One region of the Caballeronia sp. GAWG1-1 genome, then DNA from elsewhere that is predicted to be linked to it. Evidence: riboswitches for the same ligand, from Rfam matches in the RefSeq annotation. Region 1 holds a riboswitch; the other holds the start of a gene.
The links. Region 1 has a riboswitch for thiamine pyrophosphate ahead of NCT03_RS12615 (FAD-dependent oxidoreductase). Riboswitches for the same ligand answer to the same signal wherever they lie in the genome.
Positions count from the first base shown of each region.

Region 1 (11,832 bases):
CGCCACGTCAGCCATCCACTCGCATCTCGTGCAGCATGGTCTGCGCACGAGCACGGGTCTCGTCGTCGAAACCGGGTCGGCGCGCGAGACGCATCACTTCGCGCTGCTCGCGGCGTACGGCGCGGAAGCCGTTCACCCGTACCTCGCGCTGGAAACGCTCGCCAACATGGCGGAAGGCTTCAAGGGCGATCTGTCGGCCGAGAAAGTCATCTACAACTTCACGAAGGCGGTCGGCAAGGGCTTGTACAAGGTCATGTCGAAGATGGGCATTTCCACTTACATGTCCTACACCGGCGCACAGATTTTCGAAGCGGTCGGCTTGTCCTCCGAGCTCGTGGAGAAGTATTTCCGTGGCACGGCGTCCAAGGTCGGCGGCATCGGCATCTTCGACGTGGCGGAAGAAGCCATTCGCCTGCATCGCGATGCCTTCGGCGACAACCCGGTTCTCGCGAACATGCTCGATGCGGGCGGCGAATACGCTTATCGCGTGCGCGGCGAAGAGCATATGTGGACGCCGGATGCCATCGCCAAGCTGCAACACTCGGCGCGCAGCAACTCGTATCAGACGTACAAGGAATACGCGCATCTGATCAACGACCAGACGAAGCGTCACATGACGTTCCGTGGTCTCTTCGAGTTCAAGCTCGACCCGTCGAAGGCCATTCCGCTAGACGAAGTGGAGCCGGCGAAGGACATCGTGAAGCGTTTTGCGACAGGCGCGATGTCGCTCGGCTCCATCAGCACGGAAGCGCACGCCACGCTCGCGGTCGCCATGAACCGTATCGGCGGCAAGTCGAACACGGGCGAAGGCGGCGAGGACGAGAAGCGCTACCGGAACGAACTGCGCGGCATTCCGATCAAGACCGGCGACACGCTCAAGTCCCTGATCGGCGATGAAATCGTCACCGACGTCGCGTTGAAAGACGGCGATTCGCTGCGCTCGAAGATCAAGCAGGTTGCATCGGGCCGCTTCGGCGTGACGGCGGAATATCTGTCGTCGGCGGATCAAATTCAAATCAAGATGGCGCAAGGCGCGAAGCCGGGCGAAGGCGGTCAACTGCCGGGCCACAAGGTTTCCGACTATATCGGCAAGCTGCGTTACTCGGTGCCGGGCGTCGGTCTCATTTCACCGCCGCCGCACCACGATATCTATTCGATCGAAGACTTGGCGCAGCTCATTCACGATCTCAAGAACGTGAATTCCGCGGCGAGCATTTCGGTGAAACTGGTGTCCGAAGTGGGCGTCGGCACCATCGCTGCGGGTGTGGCGAAGGCAAAGGCGGATCACGTCGTGATCGCGGGCCATGATGGCGGCACGGGTGCATCGCCCTTGTCGTCGCTCAAGCACGCGGGCACGCCGTGGGAACTCGGTCTCGCCGAAACGCAGCAGACGTTGGTGCTGAACCGTCTGCGCGGCCGTATCCGCGTGCAGGCCGACGGCCAGATGAAGACCGGCCGCGATGTCGTGATCGGCGCGCTGCTCGGCGCGGATGAATTCGGCTTCGCGACGGCGCCGCTCGTCGTCGAAGGCTGCATCATGATGCGCAAGTGCCATCTGAACACGTGCCCGGTCGGCGTCGCGACGCAAGATCCGGTGCTGCGCGCAAAGTTCACTGGCCAGCCGGAACACGTCGTCAACTTCTTCTTCTTCATTGCGGAAGAAGTGCGCGAGATCATGGCGCAACTGGGTATCCGCAAGTTCGAGGATCTGATCGGCCACGCCGAATTGCTCGACACGAAGAAGGGCGTCGAGCACTGGAAGGCGAAGGGTCTCGACTTTTCGCGCGTGTTCTATCAAGTGCCGGTGGGCGCGGAAGTCGCGCGCAAGCACGTCGATGTGCAGGACCACGGTCTGGACAAGGCGCTCGATCACGTGTTGATCGAGAAGTCGAAGGCGGCGATCGAGAAGGGCGAGCACGTTTCGTTCATCCAGCCGGTGCGCAACGTGAACCGCACGGTCGGCGCCATGCTGTCCGGGTTGATCGCGAAGAAGTACGGCCACGACGGTTTGCCCGACGACTCCATCCATATCCAGTTGAAGGGCACGGCGGGTCAGAGCTTCGGCGCGTTCCTCGCCAAGGGCGTGACACTCGACCTCGTCGGCGACGGTAACGACTATGTCGGCAAGGGCATGTCGGGCGGGCGCATCATCATTCGCCCGACCAACGACTTCCGTGGCAAGTCCGAGGAGAACATCATCTGCGGCAACACGGTGATGTACGGCGCTATCGAAGGCGAGTCGTACTTCCGTGGCGTCGCGGGCGAGCGCTTCTGCGTGCGTAACTCGGGCGCGACGGCAGTCGTCGAAGGCACGGGCGATCACGGCTGCGAATACATGACGGGCGGCACGGTGGTCGTGCTCGGCGAGACGGGCCGTAACTTCGCGGCGGGCATGTCGGGCGGCGTCGCGTTCGTGTTCGATCCGGACGGCACGTTCGGCGCCAAGTGCAACAAGACCATGGTGGCCCTCGATCCGGTGCTGCAACAGGCCGAACAGGAGCGCACGGTGGATCGCGCGCTGTGGCATGCCGGCAAGACCGACGAAGCGCTGCTCAAGGGTTTGATCGAGCGTCACTTCCAGTTCACCGGATCGCCGCGTGCCAAGGCGCTGCTCGAAAACTGGGATGCGTCGCGCCGTCAGTTCGTGAAGGTGTTCCCGACCGACTACAAGCGCGCGCTCGGCGAGATCGGCGCGAAGAAGGCAAAGGACGCACTCGCGGCCTGAGCGGTCTCACTATAGAAGAGCTCTCCGGTACGCCGGAGAGCGAGTTCCTCACCAAATACAGAGAAAGAAGAGAACCACATGGGCAAGGCAACCGGTTTTCTCGAGTTCGAACGCCGCCACGAGGCGTACGAAGCACCGCTGACCCGCGTCAAGCATTACAAGGAATTCGTCGCCGCGCTGACCGATGAAGACGCCAAGGTTCAGGGCGCACGCTGCATGGACTGCGGCATTCCGTTTTGCAACAACGGTTGTCCGGTGAACAACATCATTCCGGACTTCAACGATCTCGTGTTCCGTCAGGACTGGAAGAGCGCGATCGAAGTGCTGCATTCGACCAACAACTTTCCCGAGTTCACGGGACGCATTTGTCCGGCGCCGTGCGAGTCGGCTTGCACGCTCGGCATCAATGACGATCCGGTGGGCATCAAGTCGATCGAGCACGCGATCATCGACAAGGCGTGGACCGAAGGCTGGGTCGCGCCGCAGCCGCCCAAGCACAAGACCGGCAAGAAGGTTGCGGTGGTCGGCTCCGGTCCCGCCGGGCTCGCGGTCGCGCAGCAACTGGGACGCGCCGGTCACGACGTGGTCGTGTTCGAAAAGAACGATCGCATTGGTGGTTTGCTGCGTTATGGCATTCCCGACTTCAAGCTGGAGAAGTGGCTGATCGACCGCCGCATGCGCCAGATGGAAGCGGAAGGCGTGTCGTTCCGCACCAACGTGTTCATCGGCAAGGACGCGCTGCCGGGGCACATCGGCAATACGGCCAAGGAAACCATCACGCCGGACGAACTGAAAGAACAGTTCGATGCGGTCGTGGTGGCGGGCGGTTCGGAAACGCCGCGCGATCTGCCGGTGCCGGGGCGCGAGCTGGAAGGCATCTATTACGCGATGGAATTCCTGCCGCAGCAGAACAAGGTCAACGCAGGCGACAAGCTCGCGGAGCAACTGGTCGCGAAGGGCAAGCATGTTGTCGTGATCGGCGGGGGCGACACGGGTTCGGATTGCGTCGGCACCTCGAACCGGCATGGCGCTAAGGGCGTGGTGCAGTTCGAACTGCTCGCGCAGCCGCCCGAGGAAGAGAACAAGCCGCTCGTGTGGCCGTACTGGCCGATCAAGCTGCGTACGTCGTCGTCGCATGAAGAGGGTTGCGAGCGTGACTGGTCGGTTGCGACGAAGCGTTTCGAAGGCAAGAACGGCAAGGTCGAGAAGCTGATCGCGGTGCGCGTCGAGTGGAAGAACGGCAAGATGCAGGAAGTGCCGAACAGCGAGTTCGAGCTGAAGGCCGACCTCGTGCTGCTCGCCATGGGCTTCACGCAGCCGGCTTCGCCGGTGCTGGATGCGTTTGGCGTCGACAAGGACGCGCGCGGTAACGTGCGCGCCTCGACCGAAGGTGACAAGGCGTATTACACGTCGGTGGACAAGGTGTTCACCGCGGGCGATATGCGGCGCGGTCAGTCGCTCGTGGTGTGGGCGATTCGCGAAGGGCGTCAGTGCGCGCGGTCGGTGGACGCGTATTTGATGGGCAGTAGCGAATTGCCGCGATAAGAGAGCGGGGTTGATGGGAGAAAAGGGTGGGCCGTTTTGGGTTCGCCCTTTTTTGTTGGCGGGGGTTATGCCACCAAAAAAAAACCGCACCCACAATTGCTCGCGGATGCGGTTCTTCATTCAGCAAGAGACGGAATCAAGCCTCCGCCATCGTCCTCTCTATCTCGATCCGATAATCATGGAACAGCGCCACCGACTCCCGGTGCGCAACGCTCAAAATCGCCGCCTTCGGCAAACGTTCGACGAGCGTGTTGTAGATATGCAGTTCGTTATCCGCATCGAGGGCGCTGGTGGCTTCGTCGAGGAACAGGAAGTCGGGCTTGTGCAGCAGCACGCGCGCGGCGGCAAGACGCTGTTGCTCGCCCGGCGACAAGCTGCGCGCCCAGTGCGCACTTTCTTCCAGGCGGTCGCCATACTCGGCCAGATTGCACAGACGCAGCGCCTCGCGCGATTCCTCGTCGGTGAAGGTGCCACCCGGCGACGGATAGCTCAACGCCGCGCGCAGCGTGCCGATCGGCAGATAGCTCACTTGCGGGATAAACAGCATCTTCGCGTCGACGGGTGCGTCGATACTACCGTCGCCGAACGGCCAAAGTCCCGCCAGCGCCCGCATCAGCGTGCTCTTGCCCGCGCCCGACGGCCCGACTATCAGCCAGCGCGATCCCGGTTCTATCGTCACGTCGCCCACGCGCGAAAGCGGCGTGCCATTCGGCAACGCGAGCGCAAGCCCCTTGGTCGTCAGCGCTTTCGTGCTCGTGTAATGCAGGTTGATACCGCCATGCGCCGTTGCCGGCGACGTTTCCTCGCGGATATGCGTCGAGCGCATCACACGCTTGAATTCGCGCAGACGATTCACCGTGGCGCGCCATTCGACCAAGGTCGAGTAACTGTTGATGAACCAGGAGAACGAATCGCTGACCGTGCCGAACGCCGATGAAATCTGCATCAAGACGCCGAACGAGAACGCGCCCGCGAAGTAGCGCGGCGCGGCAACCATGATCGGGAAGATGATGGCGATCTGTCCGTAGAAACTAAGCACGAAGGTCATGCGCTTCGTGTACTTCATGATCATCCACCAGTTGTCGCGAATGCGCTGGAAAATGGTCTTCGCGTTGGCCGTCTCGGTGGCGATGCCATCGTAAAACGCGATCTGCTCGGCATTCTCGCGCACGCGAATCAGCCCGAAGCGGAAATCAGCCTCGACCTTCTGTTGCTGGTAGTTGATCGACACCAGCGGATGCCCGACCTTCTGAATGATGACCGAGCCGATGATCGCGTAAAGCGCCGCCGCCCAGACCATGTAGCCGGGAATGACGAGCGGCGTGCCGAATGCCGTGATGGTCAGCGCGCCCGCGAGCGTCCACAAAATGGTGATGAACGTGACGAGCGTGACGAGCGTGGAAAGCAGATCGAGCGACAGAGACAGCGTGGTGGTCGCGAAGGATTGCAGGTCGTCGCTGATCCGCTGGTCGGGGTTATCGGCGAGACGGTCGCGTTCTATGCGGTAAAAAGCGCGGTCGCCGAACCACTGTTCGAGATACTTGTTGGTCAGCCACTGGCGCCAGCGGAAGCCGAGCATCTGCCGCAGATACCTCCCATAAACCGCGAGCAGAATGTACGCGAAGGCGAGGCCGGTGAAGACCAGCAGCAGGTGCGGAAAGTCGTGGACGTTCTTGTTCTGCAGCGCGTTGTAGAACGCCGCGCTCCAGCTGTTGAGCCGCACGTTGATCCATACGACCGTCATGTTGATCGCGATGATGGCAACGAGCAGACCCCATGCGAAGCCGCGCTCCTCCGAGACCCAGTAGGGCTTGATGAGGCTCCACGCAGAGACCGTGTCGGCTTGTTGCTGCGTGTTTTCCGGTTGAGAATTGGCCATGACCTTCCTGATGATATGCCGGTCCGAGTTACGAATGGACGCACCGCGCCGCGATACTCGCACGCGCAGCCTCTTTCCTGTCCCGCAGATTGTTCAGAGGTTCCCTTAACTGCCGCTTAATTCCGTGCTCATTCGCACAACCATGCGGAGAACCATGCTCGCGGCATTGTGCCAGAGTGCCGACTGAGGCGACCAAAGGCGGGGAATCCCGGTTTGCAGCGGCTTTGGCTTTCATGGTCTAATGATCTTCGACGAAACAGGGGTGCTTCGCGCGCGATGTCATCGAATTATCGGTGTGCTGGCGCGGCGAGGCTGAGAGAGACCCTTTGCACCCGATCCGGGTAATACCGGCGAGGGAAGTTTCCGGAGAACGCGCGGCCGTCGCGCCTTTCCTCCAGGTTCTTCCATCATCTTTCTTTTCCGCCTGGCGCGCGTTGTTTGCGTTGCCGCTGCCGGGCCGGTCTCTCCTCTGCAAGTTTTGTCTTCGCGTTCGTGCGTTTGCTGCACGGCGTTATCAGTCGTGGATAAGACCGGAGCGGCGCCCAGCCTCGTTTCGATCGACAGGAGACATTGGAAAAGTGAACACGATCGATCAGCCCGCCGCGCGCCGGCCAGACTTCGCCGTCATCGGCGGAGGACTCGTCGGGCGGCTCGTGGCGTGGCAACTCGCGGGCGCGGGCCACGGCGTCGCGCTATACGAGCGCGGCGACGAGGCGGGCACGCAGTCGGCTGCGTGGGTGGCCGCCGCGATGCTCGCACCGCTCGCCGAGGCGACGAGTGCGGAGCCGCTCGTCGTCGAACTCGGCGCGGCGTCGCTGGAACGCTGGCCGGGTCTCATCGCCGAGTTGCCCGAGCCGGTTTACTTTCAGCGCAACGGCACGCTCGTCGTCTGGCACGGCGCGGATCGCGCGGAAGCGCCGCTATTCGAACGCAGGTTGCGCGCCAACGCGCCTGCAAGCTTGCTCGATGGCGGCTTCGTCAAGCTCGCGGGCGCGGAAGTCGCGCAAGCGGAACCCGCGCTCGGCACGCGTTTCGCGCAAGGCTGGCTGCTGCCGCACGAAGGTCAACTCGACAATCGTCAGGCGCTTCGAGCGCTCGCGGCCGGACTTACGGCGCGCGGCGTGCGCACGCACTGGAATTCTCCGGTCGATGCCATGCCCGACGCGCGCTGGATCATCGATTGCCGTGGGCTGGGCGGCAAAACTGCGTGGCCCGCGTTGCGTGGTATTCGCGGGGAAGTGGCGCGCGTGCATGCGCCGGGCATCGGGTTGTCGCGGCCGGTGCGGCTGCTGCATCCGCGTTATCCGCTGTATATCGCGCCGAAAGAGGACGATCTTTACGTGATCGGCGCGACCGAAGTCGAAGGCGAGGACATGTCGCCCGTGAGCGTGCGCTCGGCGCTGGAACTGATGAGTGCGGCGTTCGCGGTGCATCCGGGTTTCGGCGAGGCGCGCATCCTCGAACTCAATTCTCAGTGTCGGCCGACGCTGCCGGATCATCGGCCGGCCATCGTCTGGGACGGGGCGCGGACCGTGCGCGTGAACGGCCTGTATCGGCACGGCTTCATGATCGCGCCGGAAGTCGCCGATGCCGCCTGCGCACTCGCCCAAGCCATCGCCGGCGGAACCGTCGCGGACGCCGCATCGTTCGCGGATTATCGCGGCGGCGCGCGCTGGTCCGAACTTCTGCATAGCGAACCGGCCATCGCGGCCGCGCTCTAGTCATCGAAAGTCAAAGCCATGAACATCCACATCAATCAGCGCGAATTCAGTCTGACCGATGCCGCCACCGTCACCGACGCGCTCGCCGCATTCGGCGCCAAACCGCCGTTCGCGGTCGCGCTCAACGGGCAGTTTGTCGCGCGCGGCGAGCACGGCACGAAGACGCTTCGAGCCGGCGACAAGCTCGACGTCGTGTCGCCCGTCGCGGGCGGCTGAATCCACCGAATCCGAAGGATCGAATCATGACCTCACACACCGCCGCCCATAGCCTCACGCTCTACGGCCAGACGTTCCCGAGCCGTGTGCTGCTCGGCACATCGCGTTATCCGTCGCTGCAATCGCTTTCGGATTCCATCGATGCCGCGCGGCCCGGCATGGTGACCGTCGCGCTGCGCCGTCAGTCCGAGACTGGCGAGGCCGGTTTTTTCGATGTCCTCAAGCGTCACGGCGTCGCGCTGCTGCCGAACACGGCGGGCTGCCAGAGCGTCGATGAAGTGCTGACCACCGCCTACATGGCGCGCGAGGTTTTCGACACGCCGTGGATCAAGCTGGAACTGATCGGCGACGACTACACGTTGCAGCCCGACCCGATCGGCCTCGTCGAAGCGGCGGGCAAGCTCGTGCGCGACGGCTTCAAGGTGCTGCCTTATTGCACCGAGGATCTCGTGATCGGCCGCCGTCTCCTCGATGCCGGCTGCGAGGCGTTGATGCCCTGGGGCGCGCCCATCGGCACCGGCAAGGGCGTGACCAACCCCTACGGTCTGCGCACGTTGCGCGAGCGGCTGCCAGACGTGCCGCTGATCGTCGATGCAGGCCTCGGCGTGCCCTCGCATGCGTGCCAGGTGATGGAGTGGGGTTTCGACGGCGTGCTCTTGAACACCGCCGTGTCGCAGGCGACCTTTCCGTCGCAGATGGCGCGCGCGTTCGCGCTGGGTGTCGACGCCGGGCGCACGGCGTTTCTCGCCGGTCCGATGGCCGAGCGCGACAGCGCGCAGGCCAGCACGCCGGTCGTTGGCATGCCGTTCTGGCATCAGGACGGAGGTGCTGCATGAGCTTGCTCGGACACGAAGTTCTCTGGCCGCCGGCGGATGAGTTGATCGAAGTCGCCGAACGTATCCGCGCGCGGCTCGGCGAGTGGCCCGCGCCGCCAACGCGCTGGCGCATCTGCCTGACCGTGCCGGATACGCCAAGTGCGCAGGATCTGCTCGTCGTCAACGAGCCGTACGCCGCGGACAATGCGACGGTGCTGGAAGCGTACGAACGTCGCGTGATATTGCTGCATGCAGGCGCGCGCCATGTTCTCGAAGGCGAGCGTTCCGACGACTGGCTGGCCGCGCTGGCGGCGTTCCTCGACTGCAATTTCGAACCGCACGATGCGCTCGTCCTGGCAATGGCTTGGCGCGCCGGCGACGAACAGAAAGAAGACGCGTGGCCAAGCGACTTCGACACGTTCCCGCGCGTCGGCGATCTTCCACCCGCGCCGGAACCTGCTTTTCCCGCTTGCCCGGACAAGCTCGGTCTTTACCCCGTCTTGCCGAGCGCGAATTGGGTCGAACGCGTGCTGGACCTCGGCGTGCGCACGGCGCAGTTGCGCCGCAAGACCACCGACGCAGCGGACCTTCACGGCGAAATCGAGCGTTCGGTCGTGGCGGGGCAGCGGCATCAGGCGCAGCTTTTCATCAACGATCACTGGCGCGAAGCGATCGCCGCACGCGCTTACGGCGTGCATCTCGGTCAGGAAGATGTCGAAACCGCCGATCTGCAGGCAATCGCGCAAGCCGGCTTGCGCCTCGGACTTTCGACGCACGGCTATTACGAGATGCTTCGCGCGCTGCACTTCCGGCCGAGCTATCTCGCGCTCGGCGCGGTGTTTCCCACCACGACGAAAGTCATGCCTACCAAGCCGCAAGGCCTGGCGCGGCTTACACGCTACGTAAAACTTCTGAAAGGACGCGTGCCGCTCGTCGCGATCGGCGGTATCGACGGCAAGGTATTGCCCGAGGTGCTGGCGACCAGCGTAGGAAGCGCTGCTGTCGTGCGTGCCGTGACAGAAGCGGCGGACACCGAAGCCGCCGTCGAGTCGCTACAACAAAGCTTTGCAAATCAAGGGTAAATGTTCTGAAAATCATATCGGGTAGAGCGTAGGTAAAGCACCGATTGCGCGCAGGCCCTATAATTCGGCCTCTTGCGTCCAAGGAATTTCTTAACTCGTGCCAGCTTTCCCCGAGCCCCTGCTAGAGCTTCGCGACGTCGATTTCGGTTACGGTAATCGGCCCGTTCTCTCGAACCTGAACATGCGTTTCACGCGTGGTCAGGTGGTTGCGGTCATGGGTGGCTCCGGCTGCGGCAAGACGACAACCTTACGGTTGATCGGCGGGCTGGTGAAAGCCAGCCGCGGTCAGGTGCTGTTCGCGGGCAAGGACGTCGGCACGCAATCGCGCGACGGTCTTTACGCGCTGCGCCGCCGGATGGGCATGCTGTTTCAATTCGGCGCGCTGTTCACCGACCAGACCGTGTTCGAGAACGTCGCGTTTCCGCTGCGGGAACACACGGATCTGCCGGAAGAGCTCATCCGCGATCTCGTCCTGATGAAGCTCAACGCGGTCGGCCTGCGTGGCGCGCGCGATCTCGCGCCGTCGGAGATTTCCGGCGGCATGGCGCGCCGCGTCGCGCTTGCCCGCGCCATCGCGCTCGATCCCGAACTGATGATGTACGACGAGCCGTTCGCCGGTCTCGATCCCATCTCGCTCGGCATAACCGCGCAACTCATCCGCACGCTCAACGACGCTCTCGGCGCCACGTCCATTCTCGTTTCGCACGATGTGCCCGAGTCGTTCGCCATTGCGGACTACGTGTACTTCGTCGCGAACGGCGGCATTCACGCGGAAGGCACGCCGGAGCAATTACGCGCGTCGGAAGACCCGACCGTGCGTCAGTTCATCGACGGCACGCCGGACGGTCCCTTCAAGTTTCATTACGCGAGCCAACCGCTCGCGGCGGATTTCGGCATCGGAGGGAAAGCATGATCAGCGCACTCGGACGCTGGGTGCTCGACGGTTTCGGAACCGCCGGTTATGCAATGCGCATGCTGTTGCGCCTCGTACTCGAATTCTTCCCGCTTTTGCGGCGGCCGCGTCTCGTCACGAAGCAAATTCACTTCGTCGGCAATTATTCGCTTGTCATTATCGCGGTGTCGGGCCTGTTCGTCGGCTTCGTACTCGGGCTGCAGGGTTATTACACACTGAACCGCTATGGTTCGGAGCAGGCGCTCGGACTGCTGGTCGCGCTCTCGCTCGTGCGCGAGCTCGGGCCGGTCGTCACGGCGCTGTTGTTCGCCGGCCGCGCGGGTACGTCGCTGACTGCCGAGATCGGTTTGATGAAGGCGGGCGAACAACTCACGGCAATGGAAATGATGGCCGTCGATCCCATGAAAGTGGTGGTCGCGCCGCGCATGTGGGCGGGCATCATCGCCATGCCCGTGCTGGCGGCCATTTTCAGCGCGGTCGGCATAATCGGCGGGTATGTGGTCGGCGTGTTGCTGATCGGCGTGGATTCCGGCGCGTTCTGGTCGCAGATGCAAGGCGGCGTGGACGTGTGGCGCGATGTCGGCAATGGCGTCATCAAGAGCATCGTGTTCGGCTTCGCGGTGACGTTCATCGCGTTGTTCCAGGGCTACGAAGCACGGCCTACGCCGGAAGGCGTGTCGCGCGCGACCACGAAGACGGTCGTGTACGCGTCGCTCGCGGTGCTCGGCCTCGATTTCCTGCTGACCGCGTTGATGTTCAGCTGATGTCCAGCTAATGAACCAAATGCAAAACGCCCGCGAGGGCGTGGGCGTTGTGAAGGGCACAGACCTCACACGCGCTCTGCGACAAGATTCTCTTTGGGAAGACGATGAAAAAGACTGCTCTCGACTTTTGGGTCGGCCTCTTCGTGGTGCTCGGTTTCGTGGCGCTGCTGTT
Region 1 is NZ_JALQDB010000020.1:22,937-34,768, reverse strand. Features, by position in the region: gene NCT03_RS12630 (glutamate synthase-related protein) at 1-2,725, shown strand, start outside; gene NCT03_RS12625 (glutamate synthase subunit beta) at 2,804-4,270, shown strand; gene NCT03_RS12620 (ABC transporter ATP-binding protein/permease) at 4,407-6,149, opposite strand; TPP riboswitch at 6,398-6,525, shown strand; gene NCT03_RS12615 (FAD-dependent oxidoreductase) at 6,728-7,870, shown strand; gene thiS (sulfur carrier protein ThiS) at 7,889-8,086, shown strand; gene NCT03_RS12605 (thiazole synthase) at 8,113-8,922, shown strand; gene thiE (thiamine phosphate synthase) at 8,919-9,983, shown strand; gene NCT03_RS12595 (ABC transporter ATP-binding protein) at 10,081-10,896, shown strand; gene mlaE (lipid asymmetry maintenance ABC transporter permease subunit MlaE) at 10,893-11,660, shown strand; gene mlaD (outer membrane lipid asymmetry maintenance protein MlaD) at 11,765-11,832, shown strand, end outside.

Region 2 (11,832 bases), on a different contig from region 1:
TGCTCCGTTCGGACGCTTGGTCACGCGTTTCGCGGGATGCGGCGCTCAGCTCTCGACGGTCGCTGGAGTAGCCGTTGTTCGTTGTGCCGCGCTGGAATCAAGACGCGATGCAGGCACTTGGCGAAACACCCAGAGCGCGAGCAGCCCAAAGGATGCGACCATCCACAGCAGGAAAAAAGCGAAGGCCATCATGTCCAATCCCCGAGAACGATAGGTAGCGCTTGGGCTTACACCCGTGCGGTCCGATAAGTAGGGATACGATTTAGCGATAATCGTGCCAAAGCACCGGCGTAATCCGCCAGGGCCTTGTCGGATAAGGAAAATGACCGATCGTACAGAGTGGCAAGGCAAGCGAATTGCGTCTGCATTGCCGGGAAATGTTTCAGAGTTGTTACTTTTGTCGGTAATAGCGGCGCAGAGTGCAACATCGACGCCGCATTCGAGCGTGGTGTTTCCTTATTCAATGGCCATGGCCGCCACCGCCATGTCCACCGCCGCCTTGCCAACTGCCACCGCCGCCGTGCCATCCGCCGCCACCGCCGTGCCATCCACCGCCGCCGCCATGCCATCCGCCGCCATAGCCGCGTCCCCAGCAACATCCGCCGCCGCCCCAGTAGCCGAAGCCGATCGACACCGACGGATAACCGTAGCCGTAATAACCGGGGTAAGCAGCATATGCGGGATAAGCGGCGTAAGCGGGATAAGGTGCGTACGCGTAAGGATAGGGATAAGCCGGCGCATACGGCGTGCTCGTATAGATCGTCGAGTAGTCGACTGTCGGCGCGGCCACTGCGTACTGAGCTTGCGACGGCGCGTTCGCGGCACTGACGCCCGAAGCACCTTGCGCCGGTAACGCGAACTCACGTTGCGTGTAGGCAGCGGGAACCGGCGGATAGTAATAAGCGGGGTAGTCGGGATACGGCAGGTAGCATCCGCCGAGAAGCAATCCGGCAGCAAGCGAAGCGGCCGCTGCCCTGTAACCGAAGATGATGCGCGGGGAAATCATGATGCTGCTCCTTGCTTGCGACTTGCCGGACTCTACCTATGCGATTGCGAGGAAGGGTCCGTTAAGAAGGAGCTTACTCGATCGTTGCGGCGTGCGCGTCGCGCGTCCGCTAACAAACCTCGGCGTGTATCAATCCTGAAACAGCCCTTGATCGAAGCGGCGGCAAGCATCGCTGCTTGCCGCATGAGATGACTGTGGATCGCCCGCTTACTTCCCGACTTGATTGCCGATAACCCCGCCTACTGCCGCGCCCCCCAACGTCGATAACGCGCTTCCGCCGATCACGGCCCCACCCGCGGCGCCAACACCAGCGCCAACGGCCGTATCGCGTTGACGCGTCGTCATGTTGTCACAGGCCGTGAGTCCGGCGAGAAGGGAAACGACCACTGCTGCGGCGCCGATTTGTTTGATGATTTTCATGTCGACTCTCCAGAACGATTGATCAATGAAACGGCCGCGGCTTTGCCCACGCGTCCTGCCGTTCGATCACGATCTGGCTTTCATCGACGGACGCCGCAACGTTTTTTTCGCCGGTTCGTTCGTTTATCAGCAGGAAAGATGCCCGAAACGGTGCACGCGCGCGCCATGCAAAAACGGCCTGCAAGGAAGCACAGGCCGTTGCGTACAGTCAGCGTTTGCTTCAGGTCGGCTGATAAATCTCCGCGCCCTTCTTCACGAACTCGATGGCCTTGGTCTGCATGCCCTTGGCGAGCGCATCGCTTTCGGAGACGCCTTGCTTGGCCGCGAAGTCGCGCACGTCCTGCGTGATCTTCATCGAGCAGAAGTGCGGGCCGCACATCGAGCAGAAATGCGCGACCTTGGCGGAATCCTTCGGCAAGGTTTCGTCGTGAAACTCGCGCGCCTTGTCGGGATCGAGGCCGAGGTTGAACTGGTCTTCCCAGCGAAACTCGAAGCGTGCCTTGGATAGCGCGTTGTCGCGCACCTGCGCGCCTGGATGACCCTTCGCCAGATCGGCCGCGTGCGCCGCGAGCTTGTACGTGATGATGCCGGTCTTCACGTCGTCCTTGTTCGGAAGTCCGAGATGCTCCTTCGGTGTGACGTAGCAAAGCATGGCGGTGCCGAACCAGCCGATCATCGCCGCGCCGATGCCCGAGGTGATGTGATCGTAGCCCGGCGCGATGTCGGTGGTGAGCGGCCCGAGCGTGTAGAAGGGCGCCTCGTCGCACCATTCCAGCTGCAGGTCCATGTTCTCCTTGATGAGCTGCATCGGCACATGGCCGGGGCCTTCGATCATCACTTGCACGTCGTGCTTCCACGCGATCTGCGTGAGTTCACCGAGCGTCTTCAGTTCACCGAGCTGGGCTTCGTCGTTCGCGTCGTAGATGGAGCCGGGACGCAGGCCGTCGCCGAGCGAGAACGAGACGTCGTACTGCTTCATGATCTCGCAGATGTCTTCGAAGTGCTCGTAGATGAAGCTTTCCCGATGATGCGCGAGACACCATTTCGCCATGATCGAGCCGCCGCGCGAGACGATACCCGTCATGCGGTTGGCCGTCAGCGGTACGTATTGCAGACGCACGCCCGCGTGAATGGTGAAGTAATCGACGCCTTGCTCGGCTTGCTCGACGAGCGTGTCGCGAAAGATTTCCCAGGTCAGGTCTTCCGCCTTGCCGTTGACCTTTTCGAGCGCCTGATAGATCGGCACCGTGCCGATCGGCACCGGCGAATTGCGGATGATCCACTCGCGCGTCTCGTGAATGTGCTTGCCCGTGGACAAGTCCATCACCGTGTCGCCGCCCCAGCGGATCGCCCAGGTCATCTTGTCGACTTCCTCGCCGATCGACGAACTCACCGCCGAATTGCCGATGTTCGCGTTGATCTTCACGAGGAAGTTGCGCCCGATGATCATCGGCTCGCTTTCCGGGTGATTGACGTTCGCGGGGATGATTGCGCGGCCGCGCGCCACTTCATCGCGTACGAACTCGGGCGTGATGGCCTTCAGGGCGTCCTTGTCGAAAGGCACCGCGCCGAACGACTGGCCGGGATGCTGACGGCCCATCATCGCGGCGAGCTTTTCGCCGTTCGGACCGCTCGTCTTGAGGCTTTCGAGGTATTCGGCGCGGCGCTGATTCTCGCGAATGGCGATGTATTCCATCTCCGGCGTGACGATGCCCTGCCGCGCGTAATGCATCTGCGACACGTTCTTGCCGGGCGTCGCGCGTCGCGGATGACGATGCAGATCCGGGAAGCGCAGCTCGGCCGTTTTCGGATCGGCGGCGCGCTCGCGGCCGAATTCGCTCGAAAGACCCGCGAGTTCCTCGGTGTCGCCGCGCGCTTCGATCCAGCCGGCGCGCAACGCGGGCAAACCGGAGCGGATGTCGATCTTCGCGTCCGGATCGGAGTAGGGGCCGGACGTGTCGTACACGTACACCGGCGGATTCTTTTCGCCGCCGAAACTGTCGGGCGTGTCGGACTGCGTGATCTCGCGCATCGGCACGCGGATGTCGGGCGTCGAACCCGTCACGTAGACCTTGCGCGAGTTGGGCAGCGGCGCGATGGCGGCTGCATCGACGATGGCGTTTTCGGACAGGAACTTGGGATTCGCATTCATGTGCTGTTTCTCCTTTTCAGTCGCAGGGACGGTAATTGACAGCGAGCACGCGGGCGATCGAATGAACGACGAACGAACGAACGCCGGCGAGCTCGGCTGATTCAGGAGCTAGACAGGGAGGAACGAGATGGAAAGGTGCGGGCCCGAGAAGACGTGGCGCGTGAGAGAGATACCGTGCGCCGAGGCCCGAACGCTTCCCTGCGCTGGCATTATCCAGATCAGGTTCAAAGGGTATTTCTCACCCACATTGCACGGGCCATTCAGTCGACGCAGCCGGACGAATCGCGATGTGCAACGCAGGACCCCCGCGTTAGCAGGCGTCACCATACATCGTGGCGTGGCATCTTGGCAACCGTTCGCGAAGTTTGCGCTGAAGCGCAGGCGCTTACTGCATAATGGCGAGCGCGCGATTTTCGGTACTTACCCGGATGTCGTCAGCAGTCGCCCCGCCTGTCGCTTCCGCACTTCTTTCGCTCCGTCATGCCGTCCATCGTCAGTCCCGCCTCGTTCGTCACCTGGCGCGCGCGTTCTTCAAGCTCATGCCCCGTTCGGTCGATTGGCGGCAGTCCCCATTGCAAGTCTCTTGCCCCGATCCGGGCGCGCTTCGCGGAGTAATGCATGTCTGCCGTACCTCCGCGTTTGCCGCTCGGTTTTCCCGACCGCTTTCCGTTTCGCGCTCCTCGCAGCCTCAAGGGACGCGTCGTGCTCGCGTTGGCCGTCGTTTATCTCGTGTGGGGATCGACGTATCTCGGCATTCACCTGGCGCTCGAATCGTTTCCGCCGCTCATGCTTGGCGGCCTGCGTAACCTGTGCGCTGGCGTCGGTCTCTTCGTGATCGCCTTGCATCGCAAGGCGGTGTGGCCGACGGCGCGTGAAGTACGTAATGCAGCGATCGTCGGGACTTTGCTCGAAGGTTTGTCGAGCGGGATGATGGCTTACGGCATGCGCACGGTGGGAACCGGCACGGCTGCCGTGATGGTGGCTACCGTGCCGCTCTTCGCGACGATCTTCACCGCGCTTGCCGGGCGCAGTGTGGCGAAGGGCGAATGGTTTGCGGTGGCGCTGGGTCTCGTGGGTATCGTGTTGCTCAATCATGGCGATCCCTCGCCGAGCTCGACCGTCGGCACGCTTGCCATCTTGTGCGCGGCAATTTTTTGGGCGGGCGGGGCGCATCTGGCAAGCCGTCTCTCGCAGCCTTCCGATCTGCTGATGTCGACTGCGTTGCAGATCGGGCTTGGCGGGCTTATCGCGACTGTCATCGCGTTCGTGTCAGGCGAGCGCCTTGGCCAAGTGAGCATGGGCGCGGGGTTTTCGTTCTTGTATCTCGTCGTGATTGGATCGATGGCCGCGTATGTCGCTTATAACTTTCTCATTCGGAACACGAGCACGATTGTCGCGACGAGTTGTCTTTACGTGAATCCGGTCGTCGCGGTTTTATTGGGCGCTTTGTTGCTTGGGGAAATCATCACGCAGTGGACGGTTGTTGCCACGGTCGTGATTTTGATGAGCGTTGCGTTGTCATTTTGGTTTGATTATCGGCGGCGGGGGTTGGTTTGAGCGCAGGAATCTGGCCTTGTAGGCAAGGGCTGTCGAATAGAACTGAATCGCCGCCCGACGCTTCTTAAAAAGATAGCAACTATCGTAGATAGGAATCGGGGCTAGCTTGACTTGTTGAAAAGAGCACCGTGGTCCCTTACGTCATCAGTTTCATTACCTAAGATATCTCGCGCGCTTCCGAGCCACCATCCCCCTTTCTCTTAGCACGCCGTAACACGAACCGCCACGAGTGCAACTAGTTAGCCGCTAATGCGAATGGTCTCGAAATATCAGGTGGTGGACGCTTGAGCTAAAACGCTGCTGTTTCCTCTACTGACGCGTTATAGCGCGATCAGGTGGCGTCCAATGAAAAGCTTGCCGGACACTTTCTCCCGTATCTGCACACGACGTCCGTGACACGACAGGCGTCTAAAAATAACTCGTGTTACGTGAATGAATGGCGCACTGTAGCGACCACGACCACATCTATATTTAGCTTCTTTGAGCGATTGTTCTTTAAAAATCGTAGCACATACTTGTGTGCATGGAGCTGCGGTCTTGAAGACATAATGCTGCATGTCCGCTATGCAAGGCGCGATGGCTCCTTCCCTGTCTAGTCCCGATAGACTCAAAAATAAGCAAATTCGAAAAATTTGAAGTGTAGCTTCATTGCTTTCAATTACATTGGTTATAGTGTTTGGAAGCAGGTTGATTAATCGAGTAAGAACAGGACCTTCAAAATTCCTCGGTATCCGCTTTGGCTCCATCCTATCCTGAAGTCGGTTCAGCTTAAAAAAGCCATTCAAGGCATATAGATGATTTTTAATACGAGATAACAACAGGAATAAAAACGAATTGCTTGATTTTTGGCGGAGTTTTTGGTCATTGGTGCATCTCTATCCAAACCAATGCAGCCAACCCGCTATCGCCGCGTTTCTATTAACAACGGTCCGAGCATCGGCACAGCAATAAAGGAGGAATTTAGCGACGACTATCGTGCCTACAAAAAACTACGTTAGACGAACCTTGGCCGGGCGTCTAACGCAGCGCAATTACGCATCACAACTTGTCTTTCTTATACGATCATTATATATGAAATTTCATGCTTTTCGGTTCAAACCAGTAACGCTGGCGGTGCTTACCAGCTTGGCAGCGATGGCAACGTCAAGCGCATTCGCAGGGACGGTGACGGGTTGGGGCGACTCGTTGGCATCCGGGGTATCGCGCGATGGAACGAATGTTTACGGCGATAACAATACGGTTAATGCCACGGCGACGGTGATTGGCGATAGCAATGTAGCCAAAGCCAGCGCAACGATGATCGGGAACAATCAATACAACGATGTTACAGGTAGCGTTCTTATTGGAAACGGCGCACAGGTGTCATCGACTGCGGACGGTTACTCGGGTGATCTCGCGGCCGTTGCGATTGGAGCAAGTTCGAGCGCGAAACAAAATAGCGTCGCTATTGGGCCCCATGCGAATGCCAGCTATGCCGATGCAACGGCAATTGGAGCGAACGCCCGGGCGAGTTTGAACGGTGTCGCTATCGGTACGAATGTCTGGGGTGGGGACTATAGTGCGACCGCGCTTGGCGCTGGTTCCTATGCCGATAGTTATAGTACGGCGCTCGGAACCAATGCACGTGCGCTTGATAGGAGCTTGGTAGTTGGGATTGGCGCATCCGGGTCGAGTAGCAGCTTGGTTGTTGGCAACGGAGCATCCGGGTCGGGTAGCAGTACCGTGTTAGGGAATCACGCATCCGCTGGCAGTAGCGATGCCCCAATTGCGATTGGCGAAGGTTCCTACGCCGGCGCATATGGCGCGATCGCGACGGGTTGGAGTGCGCAGGCGAATAGCCCTAATTCGATTGCCTTGGGCACTCGAACTCACGTAACTGGGGATAGCAGCATTGCAATCGGGCGCTATGTCGACGTCACTGGGGACAACATGGTGGTGATCGGCGGCAGTGCTGTAGGCGCTGACAGTTATGCGGTTGCCGTCGGCAACGAAGCGAAGGCACTTAAGTTCAGTGCGGTCGCACTTGGGAGCGGTGCGCAAGCCAGTGACAACTACACGACTGCTCTTGGTTCCGGAGCGAAGGCTTCGGGATGGTACAGCGTTGCTGTGGGCGGTTTTAGCAGATCTGAAGGGGAGCAAAGCGCCGCCTTCGGGAATGGCTCATACGCTCAAAACATCAAGTCACTTGCGTTGGGCTCCGGCGCGCAATCGTATGGCGTCAATTCAGTTGCCTTGGGGGCAAACTCTAACGATTACGGCCTGGACAACGTAGTCAGTGTCGGCGGCGACTTCGGCTATAGCAGGCGAATCATTGGTGTTGCAAGTGGAGTCGGCGACACCGATGCCGTTAATATGTCGCAGTTGAACGCGGTAAGCGCTCAGGTTGCACGAAACACAGCGAACATCTCGGCTATGCAGGGTGGCGTCAGAGCAACCTTCGTTGGCGCGCCTTTGCACGCAAGCGCCGATGTGTCAGAAGTCGGCACGCCGTCGCTCGTCGGCGCAACTTCGAATGTAGGCGCGGCACCCGTCGTCGCACTGTCGGGCGGCTCAAGCTCCTTCTTTGCGGCTGATGGCGATTCGTCAGAAGTTGCCATCGCAAGTGCTGCACATTCTTTGGCAGTAGGCGCGAACGCTAATGCAAGCGCAGACGGGTCTATCGCCCTCGGCGCCAACTCCGTAGCGGACCGCGTGAACACTGTTTCAGTGGGCTCAGCTGAAAGCGCGCGTCAAATTACGAATGTCGCCACCGGTACGCAGGGAACGGATGCGGTGAATGTCGATCAATTGAATGGCGCAGTGACCAGTGCAGTGAAGCAGGCAGACACGTACACCGACAACGCGATTGCCGGCGCGAACGTATATACCGATCGAGCCGTCGCGGATGCCAAGAACGAGATGAAGCATTACAGCGACCGGGCAGCCGCGTCGACACTGGCTATTCCGAGCATTCCGATGCTCAATACCGGTGAAAAATGGGTTGGCGCAGCTGTCGGGAATTACGGCACCTCGACTGCTGTCGGCGTTGCGGCAGCGTATCAAGCGACGACGAACCTGAATGTCGGCGTGGCCGTTTCGTCGGCGAGCGGCGGCCCAGTTGCGCTTAAGGCGCAGGCGGGTTATCGCTGGTAAGCGATTTCGCGGGGGAAGGGCGCTACTTGCCAATCCCCCGCGATTATTTTCAGCCGAGCTTCCGGGCGAACCGGCGCTTGTGCTTTGAAAAATTATCATCTGAAGGCTTCGGCATAAGTGTCAGTTTGATTAGGCGTTTAGGCTGGAAAAAGCGCTAGAGTCTACCTGCTGTTAAATGTCTAAAAAAAGATTTGGTTAGGGTTAAAAACCATGAGGCTAGAAGGCAGATTTATAAATCTGGAGCGAAGTCAGGAACGACGACAGTCAATTGAAGCTCAGCTAGAACAACTTGGATGCGCAGATTGGATCACACGCTTTCCGGCCATTGATGGTCGCGCTAACGGACCTTTTGACAATGCCGCCGAAAACAGCGTTTGGGCCTGCCGACAGTCTCACACTGAAGCAATCTTGAATTCCGGGGATGACTCGGCAGTTCTAATCTTGGAGGATGATGTAGAGCTCAGTCGCTATTTCCCAAGCATTGTGAACGAAGCAACGCTCAACGGTTTCGTTGATAGCTTTCCAAATTGCGATGTACTCTTTCTTGACTGTGTGGCGTTTCGCGCACAGATTCCCTACCTGCTTTCGCTTGCTGAAGGTCGGCTGAAAAATCGGGTGCGTAGCGACGCTTTGGAAGTCGAGCGACACGCGCTCTCTACGGTAAGCATTATTGATGCTCGCGGTGTGTTCGCTTATTGCGCCGCCTCTTATGTCGTAACCCCCAAGGGAAAAAAGACATTATATCGGCTGTTTTCGGACGAGAAAAACGCGAATGCAGCAGTAGATATCCTGTATCGAGATTGGATTGCCAGTGGCCAGCTCAATGCAAACATTACTGTCCCATTCATAGCGACGCCCGAGTTTCAAAACATCTCGACTATTCCCTACGAACAATTTAAATTTCTTCACCTCAACATGTCAGATGCTTTGCTTGCCAACGCTATTCGGCGTCTATTGTTCGCTGGAGAACACCGGTTGGATATGGCCAAAATAGCGGTCATGATCGGCGAAACGGAAAGTTCGCCTGAGTACACGCTTGGCATGAAACTATACGAAACGTCGCGCTCTTCCGATTATTGAGTGGAGACAGTAAAAACTCTGGTTTGTTGTCTGCTATGGCGGACTTCACCATGTTGGCGAATGGTCAGATGCACCTTATTTGGAACTTCGGCTCGGTGCCTTGGTACGGCGGTGACCTGTTCTTGTTCAACCAGCGCGCCTTCCGCCTTTCCTTTTGTAAAAACCTCCTCCGCGCGCTGCATTCGCTCCTATCCGGCGCCGCTTTAATCGGCCTTCCAGCTCGGCCCGAGCAATTCCTCTAACGAATAACAAATCCTTGCGGCGCAAGGCTTGCCGTCATATCGGCCGCCTCTGCGCACCGATGCAGGGCATGCGCATTGCTCAATGCCGTCACCCTCGAACGACAGTTTCATCGGAATGACACGAAAGCCTGTCGTTCAAGGGAATAGAAGCAAAAGAGAGAAGGGGTCTTCCGAGGCGCGCCGGGCAATACGCATGATCACTTAAGCGTGGTGCTCGCAGCGCGGACCGGACAACAAAATCAATGATTAAAGCTAAGGAAGGTGGAAACATGAAGCTCATCCGCACAGTCACCGCGCTTGCCGCCGTCGCCTCGCTCCTGTCCGCTTGTGGCGGCTCCGACGACGTAGGCAAGGAACTCGGACTCACGAATCCAGAAGTCCACTTCATCCACGCGATCCCGAGTGCCCCCAACGTCGACTTTTACGACAACGGCAAGGTGCTGCAAGCGAATCTCGGCTACCAGACGGTGACGAACTTCGCAAACATCGATACGGGCCAGCAGAACTTCTCCTACGCCGCCGTCAATACGACGACGCAACTCGCGACCGACACGAGCATCTCGAATGCCGCCAAGGGTCACGAGTACACGGTGATCGCGCTGCCTGACGCGGGTTTCCTGCCGTCCATCGCCGTGATCGACGATCCGTTCGACAAGGGCCTGCTCTCGAACAGCGCGCGGGTGCGCGGCTTCAATGCGTCGGCGAATGCGCAGACTCTCGATTTGTATTTGGTCGCACCGGGGACGAACATCGCGACCGTCAATCCGACGATGGCGGGCGTCGGCTTCAAGAACGCCGTGCCGGCGACGACGCAAGACTCGCTCTACGTCAACGGCGGGACGTATCAGCTGGTCGCGACGCTGCCAGGTTCGAAGACGCCGGTGTATGCGTCGGCATCGTTCAATCTGAGCAACAACGCCGATTGGCTCGTGACGACGCTGCCTTCAGGCAACGCGTTGTCGCAAGTGATCCCGAACAAGATTCGCGTGCTCGTTGCGCAGGGCGGCAATACCACGACGCCTGCAATCGAGCTGCCGGACACGCTGTAATTAGAAGCGCCCGGGTAACAGGGCGCAGACATCGACGAACCCCACGCTGCCGCATGCGTGGGGTTTTTTCGTTCGAAGAGGAGCGGGTTTATGACCCTCGCAGACATCCGGCCGCCTAACTACGTGCGAACCTTGCCGATCACGCGAGGCAAGCAAGCCTCTGGCGCCACGCATCCACGCTCTCTCACGTACTAAAGACAAACGAAAAAAATCCCGCCAAAAAACATGACGGGACGACAGAAAATCAGCACGAAACATCAACGCGATGAGCGCCTGGCTCACCGCGCCGCGGCCAATTTACTTATGCTCTTCGGCCGAATTCGAAATAGCCTGACCGCCCTTCGAGATATCCTGGCCCGCGCCCGACATGGTATTGCAGCCCGCGAGCGCGGCGGTGCCAGCGATCAGCAGCAAAGCGATGATTCGAGTCATGTGTGTTCCCCTTGAATTAGAAATTCGGGTAGCCCTTCGAGGCTTCCGTTGTGATCAATCATAAAAAAGCGGCGTAGTCGACGCTGTAGGCGCGCACGGGTTTTTGGTGTCGGCCGTCTCTGCTATTGGCGTAAGTATCGTCCTACGTAATCAGGCAAGCGGAACGGCCGCCGGCGCGCTTGCATCGATGAACGTGCCCGCGCTGCGCTCGCGTGGCATCGACACGCTGATGCGCGTGCCATGCGGCGCCACGCGTTCGATCTCGAAGCGCCCGCCGCGCGCCGACACGCGCTGACGCATGCCGACCAGGCCGTGCGTCTGCGTGCGCTTCAAATCCTGCGGACGGATGCCGATGCCGTCATCGGCGATAGCGAGCGCAACGTCGTCACCATCGAGCGCGAGCGCGATTTCGATGCGGTTCGCGCGCGCGTATTTCGCCGCGTTCGTGAGCGTCTCCTGCGCCACCCGAAAGAGCGCGATCTCGATAGCCTCGCCGAGCTTTACATCGTCGCCGGGAAGATCGAATTCGACGCTCCAGCCGTTGCGTTGCGCGGCTTCATCGGCGAGCGAGCGCAGCGCGGTCACGAGACCGAAGTTGGCAAGCACGGTCGGCCGCATGTCTTCGATAATCCGCCGCTTGAGCGCAATTCCCTGGTCCAGATTGCCGATGGCGCGCGCGAGCTTGTCGGACATGGCGGGTTCGCTCGTCCTGAGCTTGCCGCGCACCCACGCGACGTCCATCTTGCTCGCGGTAAGAATGGA
Region 2 is NZ_JALQDB010000008.1:249,743-261,574, forward strand. Features, by position in the region: gene NCT03_RS05240 (hypothetical protein) at 461-1,006, opposite strand; gene NCT03_RS05245 (YMGG-like glycine zipper-containing protein) at 1,214-1,426, opposite strand; gene thiC (phosphomethylpyrimidine synthase ThiC) at 1,647-3,578, opposite strand; TPP riboswitch at 3,756-3,895, opposite strand; gene NCT03_RS05255 (EamA family transporter) at 4,197-5,135, shown strand; gene NCT03_RS05260 (YadA family autotransporter adhesin) at 6,111-8,267, shown strand; gene NCT03_RS05265 (glycosyltransferase family 25 protein) at 8,478-9,347, shown strand; gene NCT03_RS05270 (DUF4397 domain-containing protein) at 9,859-10,638, shown strand; gene NCT03_RS05275 (entericidin A/B family lipoprotein) at 10,936-11,070, opposite strand; gene NCT03_RS05280 (sensor histidine kinase) at 11,221-11,832, opposite strand, start outside.
Region 2: linked by a shared signal. The riboswitch ahead of thiC (phosphomethylpyrimidine synthase ThiC) and the one ahead of NCT03_RS12615 (FAD-dependent oxidoreductase) in region 1 are both predicted to bind thiamine pyrophosphate.